Regions from separate parts of the Methylobacterium sp. V23 genome, predicted to be linked through region 2. Evidence: predicted binding sites of a transcription regulator. Region 2 holds the regulator's gene; the other holds the start of a gene.
The links. Region 2 encodes PhoB, which activates phosphate uptake and scavenging genes when phosphate is short. Its sites were predicted from a motif close to TGTCATNNANCTGTCAT; they were not measured.
Positions count from the first base shown of each region.

Region 1: a site for PhoB is predicted at 3,052-3,068, ahead of CRT23_RS10790 (UDP-2,3-diacylglucosamine diphosphatase). Genes of this name have one in related genera too.

Region 1 is NZ_PDHT01000009.1:87,346-94,572, forward strand. It holds gene CRT23_RS10775 (NADP-dependent methylenetetrahydromethanopterin/methylenetetrahydrofolate dehydrogenase) at 1-117, opposite strand, end outside; gene CRT23_RS10780 (D-2-hydroxyacid dehydrogenase) at 234-1,172, opposite strand; gene CRT23_RS10785 (aminotransferase class V-fold PLP-dependent enzyme) at 1,288-2,496, opposite strand; gene CRT23_RS10790 (UDP-2,3-diacylglucosamine diphosphatase) at 3,117-3,938, shown strand; gene CRT23_RS10795 (glycosyltransferase family 1 protein) at 3,935-5,014, shown strand; gene CRT23_RS10800 (ribonuclease HII) at 5,080-5,709, shown strand; gene CRT23_RS10805 (PA0069 family radical SAM protein) at 5,675-6,799, opposite strand; gene CRT23_RS10810 (hypothetical protein) at 6,969-7,227, shown strand, end outside.
Region 2 is NZ_PDHT01000019.1:59,956-67,182, forward strand. It holds gene pstC (phosphate ABC transporter permease subunit PstC) at 1-408, shown strand, start outside; gene pstA (phosphate ABC transporter permease PstA) at 442-1,335, shown strand; gene pstB (phosphate ABC transporter ATP-binding protein PstB) at 1,388-2,206, shown strand; gene phoU (phosphate signaling complex protein PhoU) at 2,293-3,018, shown strand; gene phoB (phosphate regulon transcriptional regulator PhoB) at 3,048-3,752, shown strand; gene CRT23_RS17910 (matrixin family metalloprotease) at 3,810-4,850, opposite strand; gene CRT23_RS17915 (SDR family oxidoreductase) at 4,943-5,755, opposite strand; gene CRT23_RS17920 (MFS transporter) at 5,829-7,157, opposite strand.

The DNA of each region.
Region 1 (7,227 bases), on a different contig from region 2:
GTCCGGGGTGACGTTGCCGTAGCCGGTGATGTGATCCGCGCCGCCATCGTAGCCGACGACCACGTCGAACACGCTCGGGACGGCGTCGGTGTCGAATTGGAACAGCAGCTTCTTCATTGTCTCAGGATCCCTGTCGGTCCCGCGCTCGGCGCGGCTGGCGTTTGATCTCGGTTTGGTCGATCGCTTCGGCGATCACGATGCGCCCCCGCGACGGTGGGGAGCGCGGACCCGCGTCACACCACGTTCTGGGGCTTGCCGGCGACGAACGCCTCGACGTTGTCGACGAGCTGATCGGCGAGGATCTGCATCGCCTCCTTGCTGGCCCAGGCCACGTGCGGCGTGACGATGAGGTTCGGCAGGTCGAGCTCGCAGAGGATGTTGCCGTTCTTCGGCGGTTCGGTCATCACCACGTCGAAGCCGGCGCCGCCGATCGTGCCGGCCTTCAGGGCCTCGGCCAGGGCCTCCTCGTCCACGAGGCCGCCGCGGGCGGTGTTGATGAGGAGCGCGTGCTTCTTCATCTTCGCGAGCTGTTCACGCCCGATCATGTTGCGGGTCTCGGGCGTCAGCGGCGCGTGCAGCGTGATGACGTCGGATTCCGTGAGGATCGTCTCGAAGTCGACGAGACCCTCCTGGGGGAACACGTCGTAGGCGATGACCTTCATGCCCAGCGCTTCCGCCCGCTTGGCGATCGACTTGCCGAGCGCGCCGTAGCCGACAATGCCGAGGGTCGAGCCGGCGATGTCGTGAATCGGGTAGTCGAAGTAGCAGAATTGCGTCGATTTCGCCCAATCCCCCCGGCGCACCGAGTTGGCGTAGGGCACGATCGCCCGGCGCAGGGCGAACATGAGGCCGATCACGTGCTCAGGCACGGTGTTGAAGGCGTAGTTGCGGATGTTGACGACGGTGATGCCCTGGGCCTTGGCGGCTTCCTTGTCGACCACGTCGGTGCCGGTGGCGGCCACCGCGATGAGCTTCAAATCGGGCAACTGCTTCAGGGTCTCGGCCCGCATCGGGACCTTGTTGATCAGCGCGATTTCGGCCCCCTTGAGGCGCTCGACGATCTCTTCCGGCGTCCAGGTCGACTCGTACTCGACGTACGCGTGCGGAAAAGAGAACGCACGGACCTTGGCGTCCAGGGACTCGCGGTCGAGGAACACGATCTTCTTCGTCATGGAATCCTCTGGCCGATCCGGCCAAGACACGTACTAGACACGCCGCGGTGAGGGCACGTCACGGATAAGGACTTCGGGTGTGCCGGAGCGGGCGTGTCCGCTCCGGCACGTCGGATCAGGACTTCGAGAGCGGGTTCTCGCGCAAGTAGCTCGACGCGGCAGCGACGCCGGAGCCGGGCTGAACCTTCACCCCGTGGTCGAGCATGGCCATCTCGGCACCCGCGATGGCGCCCAGGAGCGACAGCTCGTTCATGTCACCGACGTGGCCGATGCGGAACACCTTGCCGGCGACCTGGCTCAAGCCGGCGCCGAGCGCCAGGTTGTAGCGCACGTAGGCGTGCTTGATGATCGCGGCGGCATCGACGCCCTCCGGCACGAGGATGGCCGTCACGGTGTCGGAGTTCCACTTGGGCTCCTTGGCACAGGTCTTCAGGCCCCAGGCCGCCACGGCCTGGCGGGTCGCCTCGCCGAGCACGTGATGGCGATGGTAGACGTTCTCGAGCCCTTCCTCGTTGAGGCAGGCGAGGGCTTCGCGCAGGCCGTAGAGCAGCGGCAGCGGCGGGGTGTAGGGGAAGTAGCCGGCCGGGTTCTGCTTCTGGTGATCGGCCCAGTCGAAGTAGACATGCGCCAGGCGATCGTTCTGGCCCGACGAGGTGTGGGCGGCCTTGAGCGCCTTCTGGCTGACGCAGATCACGCCGAGACCGGCGGGGAGCATCAGGCCCTTCTGCGAGCCGGCGATCGCGCAATCGACCTTCCACTCGTCCATCTTGAACGGCAGTGATCCGATCGAGGAGACGCCGTCGACGAAGAGCAGGGCCGGGTGGCCGGCGGCGTCGATCGCCTTGCGCACGGCGCCGATATCGCTGGTGACGCCGGTGGCGGTCTCGTTGTGGACCACCATGACGGCCTTGATCTCATGGTTCTTGTCGGCGCGCAGGGCCTCGCCGATCCGCTCCGGGTTCGCACCCGTGCCCCACTCCTCGTCCTGCACCACGACCTCGAGGCCGAGGCGCTGGGCCATGTCGATCCAGAGGTGGCTGAACTGGCCGAAGCGGGCGGCCAGCACCTTGTCGCCGCGCGACAGGGTGTTCGACAGCGCGGATTCCCAGATGCCCGTGCCGGAGGCCGGGAACAGGAAGATGGTGCCGTCCTTCGAGCCGTAGACCGCCTTGCTCTCCTCGAACAGAGGCTTCGTCAGCGCCGGGAAATCCACCGAGCGGTGGTCCTCGGACTGGACCATCATCGCGCGCATCACGCGATCCGGAATGTTCGTCGGGCCCGGGACGAACAGATGGTTCCGGCCGGGACGTCGCGTTGCCGCCATGGTGTTTTCTCCGTTTCTCAGAATAGCGCCGACACGCAGCTTGCGTGCGGCGACAATGGTGCGCCGAGGGTTGGGGCGGATCGCACGGAGCGCCCCGGGACGGTCCCGAGTGCTCCTGACGGCCGCTGGTCAGATGAATCGCGGGACGAACTCGTTCGCGCGCGACATAGGTCGAAAACGGGACCGGGGACGAAAACGGGACCCGGGAAGAAAACGGGACCCATGTCCGTCCGCGCCGAAGGTTGCCCTCCGACGCCCGTCGCCGCGCGCGCCACCGAATACCTCAAGCCTCTTCTCCATGGGCCGGGTCGCGCGACACGCGCTGACCGCTGGGCCGTTTCAGCGTCGTCGTCCCCGGGGACGGCACCCTTAGTTCGCCTCGATGGGCTCCGGTCATGCGTTCTCGAACGCCGCCCGGTGGGGCACCTTGAGCGGGACTATGCCCGGCTTCTGCCAGAAAGGAAAACCCGAAATACTTGGTCGCAAATCAAAATTTTTTTTGTGGAAGAATAGCTTACGTCGCGGCGCAGAAGGCGCGCGGTCTCACGGGGCCAACGTCATCAAACTGATACGGGAATCCGGTTTGGCTCATGACGTTGGAGGCTGTCCCGGAGGCGAACGTGGGCGAAGACACTGAGACGACCCGCGTCCGGACCCTGTTCCTGTCCGACATGCATCTGGGCACCAAGGGGTGCCAGGCCGATCTGCTGCTCGAATTTCTGCGTGATTACGATGCGGACGTCATCTACCTCGTCGGCGACATCGTGGATGGCTGGCAACTCAAGTCCGGCTGGTACTGGCCGCAGAGCCACAACGACGTCGTGCAGAAGCTCATGCGCAAGGTGCGCAAGGGTTCGACGCTGGTGTACGTGCCGGGCAACCACGACGAATTCCTGCGTGACTACATCGGCATGACCTTCGGCGGCATCGAGATCGCCGACCAGCGGGTGCACGAGGCGGCCGATGGGAAGCGGTACCTCGTCATTCACGGCGACCAGTTCGACATGGTGGTCCGCCATGCCAAGTGGCTCGCGTTCCTGGGCGACGGCGCCTACACCTTCGCGCTCTTCGTGAACACCTACGTCAACACCGTGCGTCGCCGCCTCGGCCTCGCCTATTGGTCGCTTTCGGCCTGGGCCAAGCTGAAGGTGAAGAACGCCGTCAGCTTCATCGGCAAGTTCGAGGAACTGCTGAGCGCCGAGGCCAAGCGCGTCGGAGCCGATGGGGTGATCTGCGGTCACATCCACCACGCGGCCAACCGGCAGATCAACGGTCTGACCTACCTGAACACCGGCGACTGGGTGGAATCCTGTACCGCCATCGTCGAGCATTACGACGGCACCATGGAGGTGCTGCACTATCCGAGCCTGCTACGCGCCCGCGCTGCGCGCACCGAGCTGGTCGGCCATCCGCGGCCCGAAGGGGCCCGGGCGGTCGCGTGAGGCTCCTCATCGCGACGGATGCTTGGCATCCGCAGGTCAACGGTGTCGTCCGCTCCCTGGAGAACATGGCCGCGGCGGGGGGCGCCTACGGCTTCGACCCGGTGTTCCTGACCCACCAGGACTTCGCGTCCCTTCCCCTCCCGGGATATCCCGAGATCCGGCTCGCCTACGCCACCAAGCGGCACGTGGCCCGCCTCTGGGACGATCTGCGGCCCACCCACGTCCACATCTCCACCGAGGGGACCGTCGGCTATGCCACGCGGCGATACTGCCTCGCTCACGGCCGGCCGTTCACCACGAGCTATCATACCCGTTTCCCGGAATATCTTTCCGCCCGGGCCCCCGTGCCGGAAGCCTGGAGCTATGCCTGGCTGCGCCGGTTTCACGGAGCGGCCAACGGCACCATGGTCTCCACCCCTTCCCTGGAGCGCGACCTCGACGCCCGCGGCTTCACCAACCTGATGCGCTGGACGCGCGGCGTCGATACCGAGCTGTTCCGCCCGCGCCCGCCGGAAGCGCCGGACTTGGCGGACCTCGCCGGTCTGCCACGGCCGATCTTCCTGTCCGTGGGACGGGTCGCGGTGGAGAAGAACCTCGAAGCGTTCCTGCGCCTCGACCTGCCCGGCACGAAGGTCGTCGTCGGCGACGGCCCGGACCGAGCGCGCCTCTCAGGTATCGCGCCGGAAGCCCGTTTCCTGGGCACCCGTACGGGCGCCGCGCTGGCCGCCCTCTACGCCGCCGCCGACGTCTTCGTGTTCCCGAGCCTGACCGACACCTTCGGAATCGTGCTCCTCGAAGCCCTCGCCTGTGGTGTGCCGGTGGCCGCCTACCCCGTCACAGGGCCCCTCGACGTCATCGGCCGGACCGGTGCCGGCGTCCTCGATCAGGATCTGCGAGCAGCCGCCCTGGCTGCGCTGGCAATTCCGCGCGAGCGCTGTCGCGGCGAAGCCCTGCGCTACACCTGGGCCGAGAGTGCGCGCCAGTTCTACGACAACATTGCCCACGCCCATGGCAGCACGCCGGCCCCGGCCCGGGCAGCGGGGACGGCTCCGCGGGGCATCGTCGAACTCGGCTGACGCGTGGACCCGTTTCCCCACGCAGGCTAGGGGAAGAGGGCAACCCCTGCCCCGGACCCCTCCCGATGCCGCCCTTCGACCCACGCCTGGCGGAGACCTACCCGGCCGTGATCGGCTGCGACGAGGTCGGGCGCGGCGCACTCTGCGGTCCGGTGATCGTTGCAGCGGTGTGGTTCGCGCCGACCGCGTTTCCGCCCGAGCTGCTGGCGCGCCTCGACGACAGCAAGCGCGTGAAGGCGGCCGAGCGCGAGGCGCTGACCCCCCTGATCCGGGCGCGAGCCCGCGTCGCGGTGGCGGCCGGGTCGCGCGCCCTGGTGGACCGGATCAACGTCCGCGCCGCCACCCTCGACGCCATGCGGCGCGCGGTCCTCACCCTGCACCTCGACGCACCGGTCTGGGTCGACGGCCGCGACGCGATTCCCGGTCTCACGCTCCCGGGCCGCGCCGTGGTGGGCGGCGACCGTCTGGTGCCGCAGATCGCCGCCGCCTCCATCGTGGCCAAGACCCTCCGCGATACCCTGATGCGTCGGCTCGCCGGGCGCTACCCGGATTACGGCTGGGCCAGCAATGTCGGCTACGGCACGCGCACGCACCTCGCCGGCCTCGCACGCCGCGGCCGCTCGCCCCATCATCGCCTGAGCTTCACGCGCGCCTATGACCTCAGAACAAGCTCAACTGGTCCGTCGGAACCCTGAACAGGTCAGTCCGCAGGCGCCGTCGGACTTCAGGATAGCCGAGGCGCAGCCGGGCAAGCCGCATGCGCTGGCGGATCAGGTCGGCATAGGCGCCGGTGCCGGTCATCCGCGTGCCGAAGGCGGCGTCATAGGCCTTGCCGCCCCGCGCAGCGCGGACCAGCGACATGACGTGGCGCTGCCGGCCCGGGTAATGCTCGGCGAACCAGTCGTTCACCAGGTCATCGAGCTCGAGCGGAAGGCGCAGGAGCACGTGGCTGGCCTCTTGGGCGCCGAGGGCACGGGCCTGACCGAGGATCGCCTCGAGCTCGTGGTCGTTGAGCGAGGGGATGATCGGCGCGGCAATGACCATCACGGGGATACCGGCCGCGCTCAGGCGGCCGATCGTATCCAGGCGCTTTTGCGGATGCGGCGCGCGCGGCTCGAGCCGGCGCGCCAGGACGGGATCCAGGGTCGTCACCGAGATCGCGACTTTGACCAGACCATCCCGCGCGAGGTCGGTGAGGAGGTCGAGGTCGCGTACGACGAGGTTCGATTTCGTCACGATGCCGACCGGGTGGCGGAAACGCGCCAGCACCTCCAGCACCGCGCGGGTGACGCGATGCTCCCGTTCGATGGGCTGGTAGGGATCGGTGGCGGTGCCCAGGGCGATGGTAGCAGGGCGGTAACCCGGCGCGGACAGCTCCGCTTCGAGCAGGGCGCCGGCATTCACCTTCCGGAACAGCTTGGTCTCGAAATCCAGGCCCGGCGAGAGGCCGACATAGGCGTGGTTCGGACGGGCGAAGCAGTAGACGCAGCCGTGCTCGCAGCCTCGATAGGGATTGATCGAGCGATCGAACGAGATGTCGGGCGAGGTGTTGCGGGTGATCAGCGTGCGGGCATGCTCCGGCCTCACCTCGGTCCGCAAAGCGACCGCCTCCTCCTCCGTGGACCAGCCGTCGTTGAAGGATTCCCGGCGGGCCGCCTCGTACCGTCCGCTCGGATTGGCCGTGGCACCCCGGCCCCGCCGCCCCGACGGCTGCGGCGTCGTCTCACCGAGGCGTCGCGCCGCCTCGATGCCGGCGGATGATGAGCGGAAGGCGTCTGCAGGCATGGGCCGAGTTCATCCAAAGGGATTGGATGAGAACGTATCACGAACAAACGTCGGGACAGTTGCAGATATTTCAGGCAGAACGCCCGTCCCTCAGCATTTCTACCCGCCTGTTAGCATTGCGCCGCCGTGAGATGGCTTTGCGCAACGCAAAAATGCGGTATGCGCGCGCATGCTTTCGGCTCTCATCTCCGTGACCCGGCCTGCCGACCCCGAATCCGTCGATCAACTCGCCGACACGCTCGGCGCGCTGGTGGCCGGCGTCGCGGCGGGGCTCGTCGGCGATGCGGTGATCATCGTGCCAACCGCGAATACGACGATCGAGACCGTGGCCGAAGCGACCGGTGCGAAGGTCGTTCTGCGCGGACGCGGGTCGTCGCCGTGGTCGGCGGGCGCGAAGGTCGCACGCCGGGACTGGGTCCTCTGCCTGG
Region 2 (7,227 bases):
ATCATGATCGTGCCCTTCGTGGCCTCGATCACCCGCGACATGCTCGATCAGATCCCGACCGTGCTGCGGGAGAGCGCCTACGGCATCGGCTGCACCACCTGGGAGGTGGTGCGCCACGTGCTCGTGCCCCAGGCCTCGGTCTCCATCATCGGCGCCATCATGCTGGGCCTCGGCCGGGCCCTCGGCGAGACCATGGCGGTGACCTTCGTGATCGGCAACGCCAACCGCCTCTCGGGCTCGGTCTTCGACCCGGGCTCCACCATCGCCTCGCGCATCGCCAACGAGTTCAACGAGGCCGACGGCCTGCAGCTGAACTCCCTGATGGCGCTCGGCTGCATCCTCTTCGTCATCACCTTCTTCGTCCTGATCATCGCGCGCCTCCTCACCCGCCGCGCGAAGGTCGCCTGAGGCCAGCCTCACCGAGACGTCAGGAGCCGCATCATGGACGCCGCGAACCCCCTCGCCACCACCGCCGCCCCGGCCCGGGTCAGCCGGGTCCGTTCCGGTCGCCGGATCGCCGACCGGGCGCTGATCCTGGCGAGCACGATCGCCACGCTGGTGGGCATCGTCGTGCTCGGCTCGATCCTGTTCATGCTGGTGATCGAGGGAATCCAGGGCTTCTCGCCGACCCTCTTCACCGCCCCGACGCCGGGGCCCGGCTCCGAGGGCGGCGGCATCGCCAACGCGATCCTCGGCAGCCTGGTGATGACCCTCCTGGCCATCCTGGTCGCGACGCCCGTGGGCGTGATGGCGGGGACGTTCCTGGCCGAGTACGGCCGCAACTCGAAGGTCGCCGACGTCATCCGCTTCCTCAACGACATCCTGCTCTCGGCGCCGTCGATCCTCATCGGCCTGTTCGTCTACACGCTGATGGTGCGCCCGATGGGCTCCTACTCGGGCTGGGCCGGCGCGGTGGCGCTGGCCATCATCGCGACGCCGGTGATCGTGCGCACCACCGAGGACATGCTGCGCCTCGTGCCCTCGACCCTGCGCGAGGCCGGCGCGGCCCTGGGCGCCCCGCCGTCGATCGTCATCAAGAGCATCACCTGGCGCGGCGCCAGCGCCGGCATCGTCACGGGCATCATCCTGGCGCTGGCCCGCATCGCCGGCGAGACCGCGCCGCTGCTCTTCACCGCGCTCAACAACAACAGCTGGTTCGCCCCCAACCTGATGGGCGGCGTGCCGAACCTGCCCGTGATGATCTACCAGTTCGCCCTCTCGCCCTATGCGAACTGGCAGCAGCTCGCCTGGGCCGGCGCCCTCCTGATCACCGTCACGATCCTCGCCCTCTCGATCGTGGCCCGCTTCGTCATCAAGACCGAGCGGTCGCGCTGACCACCCGCGCGCCGCCCGTCTCCGCTCCTTCGACCGATAGGATCTTGAACCGATGAACGCCGCCCCCGGGATCACGTCCGCGCAGCTCACCGGACGCCACAAGGCCGACGAGTCCTCACCGGTCCGCATCGCGGTCAAGGACCTGAACTTCTACTACGGCAGCTTCCACGGCCTGAAGTCGGTCAACCTCAACTTCCACGACCGCCAGGTCACGGCGCTGATCGGCCCGTCGGGCTGCGGCAAGTCCACCCTGCTGCGCACCTTCAACCGGATCTACAGCCTCTATCCGGACCAGCGCGCGGAAGGGGAGATCCTCCTCGACGGCCAGAACGTGCTGGATTCCAAGGTCGACCTCAACGAGCTGCGCTCGCGCATCGGCATGGTGTTCCAGAAGCCGACCCCGTTCCCGATGTCGATCTACGACAACGTCGCCTTCGGCCTGCGCCTCTACGAGAAGCTGCCCAAGGCCGACCTCGACGTGCGCGTCGAGGAATCCCTGCGCAAGGCCGCCCTCTGGGACGAGGTGAAGGACAAGCTCAAGCAGTCCGGCATGGGCCTCTCGGGCGGCCAGCAGCAGCGCCTCTGCATCGCCCGCACGGTGGCCCAGCGCCCCGAGGTGATCCTGTTCGACGAGCCGACCTCGGCCCTCGACCCGATCTCCACCGGCCGCATCGAGGAGCTGATCGAGCAGCTGCGCTCGGAATTCACCATCGTCATCGTCACGCACAACATGCAGCAGGCGGCGCGCATCTCGCAGTTCACCGCCTTCATGTATCTCGGCGAGCTGGTGGAATTCGGCCCGACGACGCGCATCTTCATGAATCCGGAGAAGCGCCAGACGCAGGACTACATCACCGGCCGCTTCGGCTGATCCTCCGCCGGCCGGGATCGGCCCGCGCCCCACATCACCGCCAGGGCGGGCACCGGACAGGCGGGCCCGATCGAGGAGCGAGACCCATGCCCGACCACATCGTCAAATCCTACGATACGGACCTTGAGGACCTGCGCCGCTCGATCTCCGAGATGGGCGGCATCGCCGAGAAGATGATGACCGAGGCCGGCGAGGCCCTGGTGCGCCGCGACGCGCCCCTGGCCCAGGCGGTGATCGCCGCCGACACCCGCCTCGACACCCTGCAGCGCGAGATCGAGGAGCGGGCGATCCTGCTCATCGCCCGGCGCCAGCCCCTGGCCATCGACCTGCGCGAGACCGTGACGGCGATCCGGGTCTCGAACGATCTCGAGCGCATCGGCGACCTCGCCAAGAACGTCGCCAAGCGCGTCGTGGCGATCGCCGACCAGATCCAGCCGCAGAAGATCGTCATCGGCGTCCAGCACATGAGCGACCTGGTGCAGGAGCAGCTCAAGGACGTCCTCGACGCCTATGCCAGCCGCGACATCAAGGCGGCCCTCGGCGTCTGGGAGCGCGACGACGCCATCGACGCCCTCTACAATTCCCTGTTCCGCGAGCTCCTGACCTACATGATGGAGGATCCGCGCAACATCTCGTTCTGCACGCACCTCCTGTTCGTGGCCAAGAACATCGAGCGCATCGGCGACCACACCACCAACATCGCCGAGACGATCCACTACCTCGTCACCGGCGAGAACCTGCTGGCCGAGCGCGAGCGCCCGAAGAACGACGCCTCCAACTACGCCACCGTGGACATGCCCGGCGCGGCCTGACCCCGTGCCGGTCTGATCGAAAGCGCACGATGAGTACGCGTATCCTGATCGTCGAGGACGAGGAGGCCCTGACCCTTCTCCTCCGCTACAACCTCGAGGCCGAGGGGTTCATCGTCGACTCGGCCGCCCGCGGCGACGAGGCGGACCTGCGCCTGCAGGAGCAGGTGCCCGACCTCGTCCTGCTCGACTGGATGCTGCCCGCCCTGTCGGGGATCGAGCTCTGCCGCCGCATCCGCGCCCGACGCGAGACCGAGCGGCTGCCGGTGATCATGCTCACGGCGCGCGGCGAGGAGGGCGACCGCATCCGCGGCCTGGGAACCGGCGCCGACGACTACATCGTCAAGCCGTTCTCGGTGCCCGAGCTCCTCGCCCGGGTCCGCGCCCTGCTGCGCCGGGCCAAGCCCGCCCACGTCGCCAACCTGCTGGTGGCCGGCGACATCGAGCTCGACCGGGTCAGCCATCGCATCCGCCGGGAGGGCCGCGAGATCCATCTCGGGCCGACCGAGTTCAAGCTCCTCGAGTTCCTGATGCAGAGCCCCGGCCGGGTGTTCTCCCGCGAGCAGCTCCTCGACGGCGTCTGGGGCCACGACGTCTACATCGACGAGCGCACCGTCGACGTCCATGTCGGGCGCCTGCGCAAGGCCCTGAACCGCCCGCGGCAGAGCGACCCGATCCGCACCGTGCGCGGCTCGGGCTATTCCTTCGACGAGATGTTCGAGACCGAAGCCGAGTAGCCGGGCCGAGTCGCTGGGCTGAGCCGAGTCGCCGGGCCGAGCGGCCGGCCCCGCCGCTCAGGCGAACAGCATCGTGTCGGTGGGCAGGTGGACGGTGAAGGCCTTGCCCTCGTCGACCCAGCCCGGACCGGCGACGCCGTGATTGATGCCGTTGGCCTCCTCGGCGCTGCCGGCGAAGTGATGCTGGCCGGTCTGGGTGTTGTAGAAGCGCTCCAGGGTCAGGCCGCCGGGGGCGCTGGCATCGGCGTAGGCCTCGAAGGCCACGCCCTCGTACTTGTAGCTCGGCGCGGTCTTCAGGACCTGGTCCCGCTCGGACACGCTCGTCGTGAAGAAGTGGGCGTTGGAGACCGTGTCGAAGAACCGGAACACGTCCACCGTGTCGGCGCCCTTGGCCGGGGCTGCCCAGGCGGTGCCCTCGTAGTTGAACCACGGCAGCGTCTGCTGGATCTGCGCCTTCTCGGCGGTGCTCGTGGTGTAGAAGTGATCCCCCGTATGGGTGTCGTAGAACCGATACACCGCCGTGACCGCCGGGGCGGTGGAGGCGGCGACCGGGCTCGACGGTGCGGCCGCGGCCATCACCGGGGCGCTCGGCGCGCCGTACAGGGCCTGGATTCCGGCGAGGTCGCCGGCCGCCAGGGTCTTGATGCTGGTGTTGAGGACGGCGTTCATCACCTCGGGCTTGGTGTTGTAGTGATCGAGGCCGAGCGCGTGGCCGATCTCGTGCAGCGCCACCAGGGAGAGATCGACGTTCTGGGTGCTGACCACCCGCCCGCCGGAGACGGCGTGCCAGCCCTCGCCGCTGTCGAAGGTGATCTCCACCGACTGCATGCGCTGGCCGCTATAGGTATAATGGGCATAGCCCAGGGTGTCGCCGAGCCCGTCGATTCCCCCGAGGGTGACGTCGATCTGGGCGCTGGCCGTCGTGGCCACCTGCTGGAACGCGATGTTGGCGGCCGCCGCCCAGGTGGCGAAGGCGGCCTGGAGAAGGCTCACGAAGCTGGTGGGAATCGTGCCGTCGACGGCCCAGGTGACGGTGCCGCCGCTCGTGCCCGCCGCGCCCGTGCCCCAGCGCGGACCTTCCAGCGCATAATCCCCCATTGCCTGCCCTCCCGTCTCTTCGGGCCAGGGTCGGCGGCAGAGGTTGCGAAATCCTTACCGCACCCGCCGCCGCGTGACCGGGCGGCGCGTCCTCAGACGATGCTGCGCACCACGCCGCCATCGACCCGGAGGGCCGCGCCGCTGGTGGCGCTGGCGGCCGGGCTGCAGAGGTAGGCGACCATGCTGGCCACCTCCTCGACGGTGGCGAGACGACCGATCAGCGAGGTCGGGCGGTGCTCGGCCACGAAGGCCCTTCCGGCGGCGTCGAGGTCGACCTCGCCCCCGGCTCCGCCGTCCTGCCCCTGGGCCATGCTCTTCATGAACTCGGCGACGCCCTCCGACAGGGTCGGCCCCGGCAGCACGCTGTTCACGGTGACGCCGCTGCCCGACACGGTCTCGGCGAGCCCCCGCGCGACCGCGAGCTGGGCGGTCTTGGTCATTCCGTAATGCACCATCTCCACCGGGATGTTCACGCCGGATTCGCTGGAGATGAAGACCACCCGGCCCCAGCCGCGCTGGACCATGCCGGGGGTGTAGGCCCGGGCGAGGCGCACGCCGCTCATCACGTTGGTGTCGAAGAACCGGCGCCAGTCCTCGTCCGGGATCTCGAAGAACGGCTTCGGCTCGAAGATGCCGGTGTTGTTCACCAGGATGTCGATGTCCGGCAGGCCGGAGACCACCCGGGCCGCCCCGTCCGGGTTGGCGACGTCGCCGGGTGCCCCGATGAAGCCGGCATGGCCGGTCTCGCGCTTGAGGCGCTCGACGGCGTCGCGCACCCGCTCCTGCGTCCGCCCGTTGATCGCCACGTTGGCCCCGAGCTCGCCCAGCGCCTTGGCGATGGCGTAGCCGATGCCGCTGGTGGAGCCGCTGACGAGGGCGCGCTTGCCGGACAGGTCGAGGTTCATGGGATCGTCCTTGGGAGAGGCTCTGCCCGGGTCAACGCGCAGGACGGGTCCTGGTGCGATCGCGGCGGATGCGTCAGGCGCCGGGCTGGCGCCGCAGCACGCTGGTCACCGCCCCGAGGCTCGCCAGCGCGACGGCGCACCACAGGGTCGCGCTCACCGGTCCCGCCGGCGGGCCGCCCTGGTGCAGGCCGAAGATCACCGCCACCAGGGCCGCGCCGAAGGATTGCCCGGTGAGGCGGGCGGTGGATTGCATCCCGCTCGCCCCGCCGCTCCGGTCCCGCGGGGCGCTGGTGATGATGACCTTGTTGTTGGGCGACTGGAACAACCCGAAGCCGAGGCCGCACAGGGTCAGGCGCCAGGCGATGTCAGGATGCGACGCGCCCGCGGGGAGCAGGGCAGTCGCCGTCAGGCCGGTGGCCATCAGGGCGAGGCCGAGGCCGCCGAGCAGCCCCGGGGCGTAGCGGTCGGCGAGGCGCCCCGAGATCGGGGCCATCAGGGCGATGGCCAGGGGCCAGGGCGTCATCAGGAAGCCGGTCTGCGTCTCGGAGAGGTGCAGCACGTCCTGGAAGTAGAAGGGCAGGGCGGCGTAGGCCATCATCTGGGCCGCGAAGGAGGCGACGGAGCTCGCCATCGACAGGGCGAAGGCGGGGATCCGCAGGAGATCGACGGGCAGGAGCGGGCGCGCCAGCCGGGTCTGGGTCCAGACGAAGACCGCGCCGATCGCCAGGGCCGCCCCGATCTCGGCCAGCGCCACGCCCCGGGTCGCCGGGTCGCCGAGTCCGTCGACCCCGATGATGAGCAGCCCGAAGGTCACGGCGTTCAGGAGGGCGCTGCGGATGTCGAAGCGCCCGCCGTTCCGCGGCGTCACCGGCAGGGTGCGGGCACCCACCGTCAGGGCGATCAGCCCCACCGGCAGGTTGACGAGGAACAGCCACGGCCAGCTCGCCACCGACAGGATGGCGGCCGCCACGGTCGGACCGGCGGCGGAGGCCATCGCCACCACCAGGGCGATGTTGCCGACGCCGCGCCCGATCATCCGCTGCGGATAGATGAAGCGCACCAGGGCGGTGTTCACGCTCATGATGCCGGCGGCCCCGAGCCCTTGCGCGATCCGTGCGGCCACCAGCGCCTCGAAGCTGGGCGCGAAGGCGCAGGCGACGGAGGCGGCCGTGAACACGGCGAGGCCGGCGAGATAGATCCGGCGATAGCCCAGGATGTCGCCCAGGGCGGCCAGGGGCAGCAGGGCGGCCGTCACCGCGATCTGGAAGCTGTTGGTCACGAAGATCGCCGCGGAGGGCTCGACCCCGAGGTCCTTGGCCATCACCGGCAGGGCGACGTTGACGATGGCCCCGTCGAGCACCGCCATCGTCATGGCGAGGCCGATGGCAAGAAGTGCCAGCATGCGCTCGCGCACCGGAATGCCGTCCGTCCCGGGCTCCGGCGCCGTCTTGTTCGGGAGCTTCCTGCTCCCG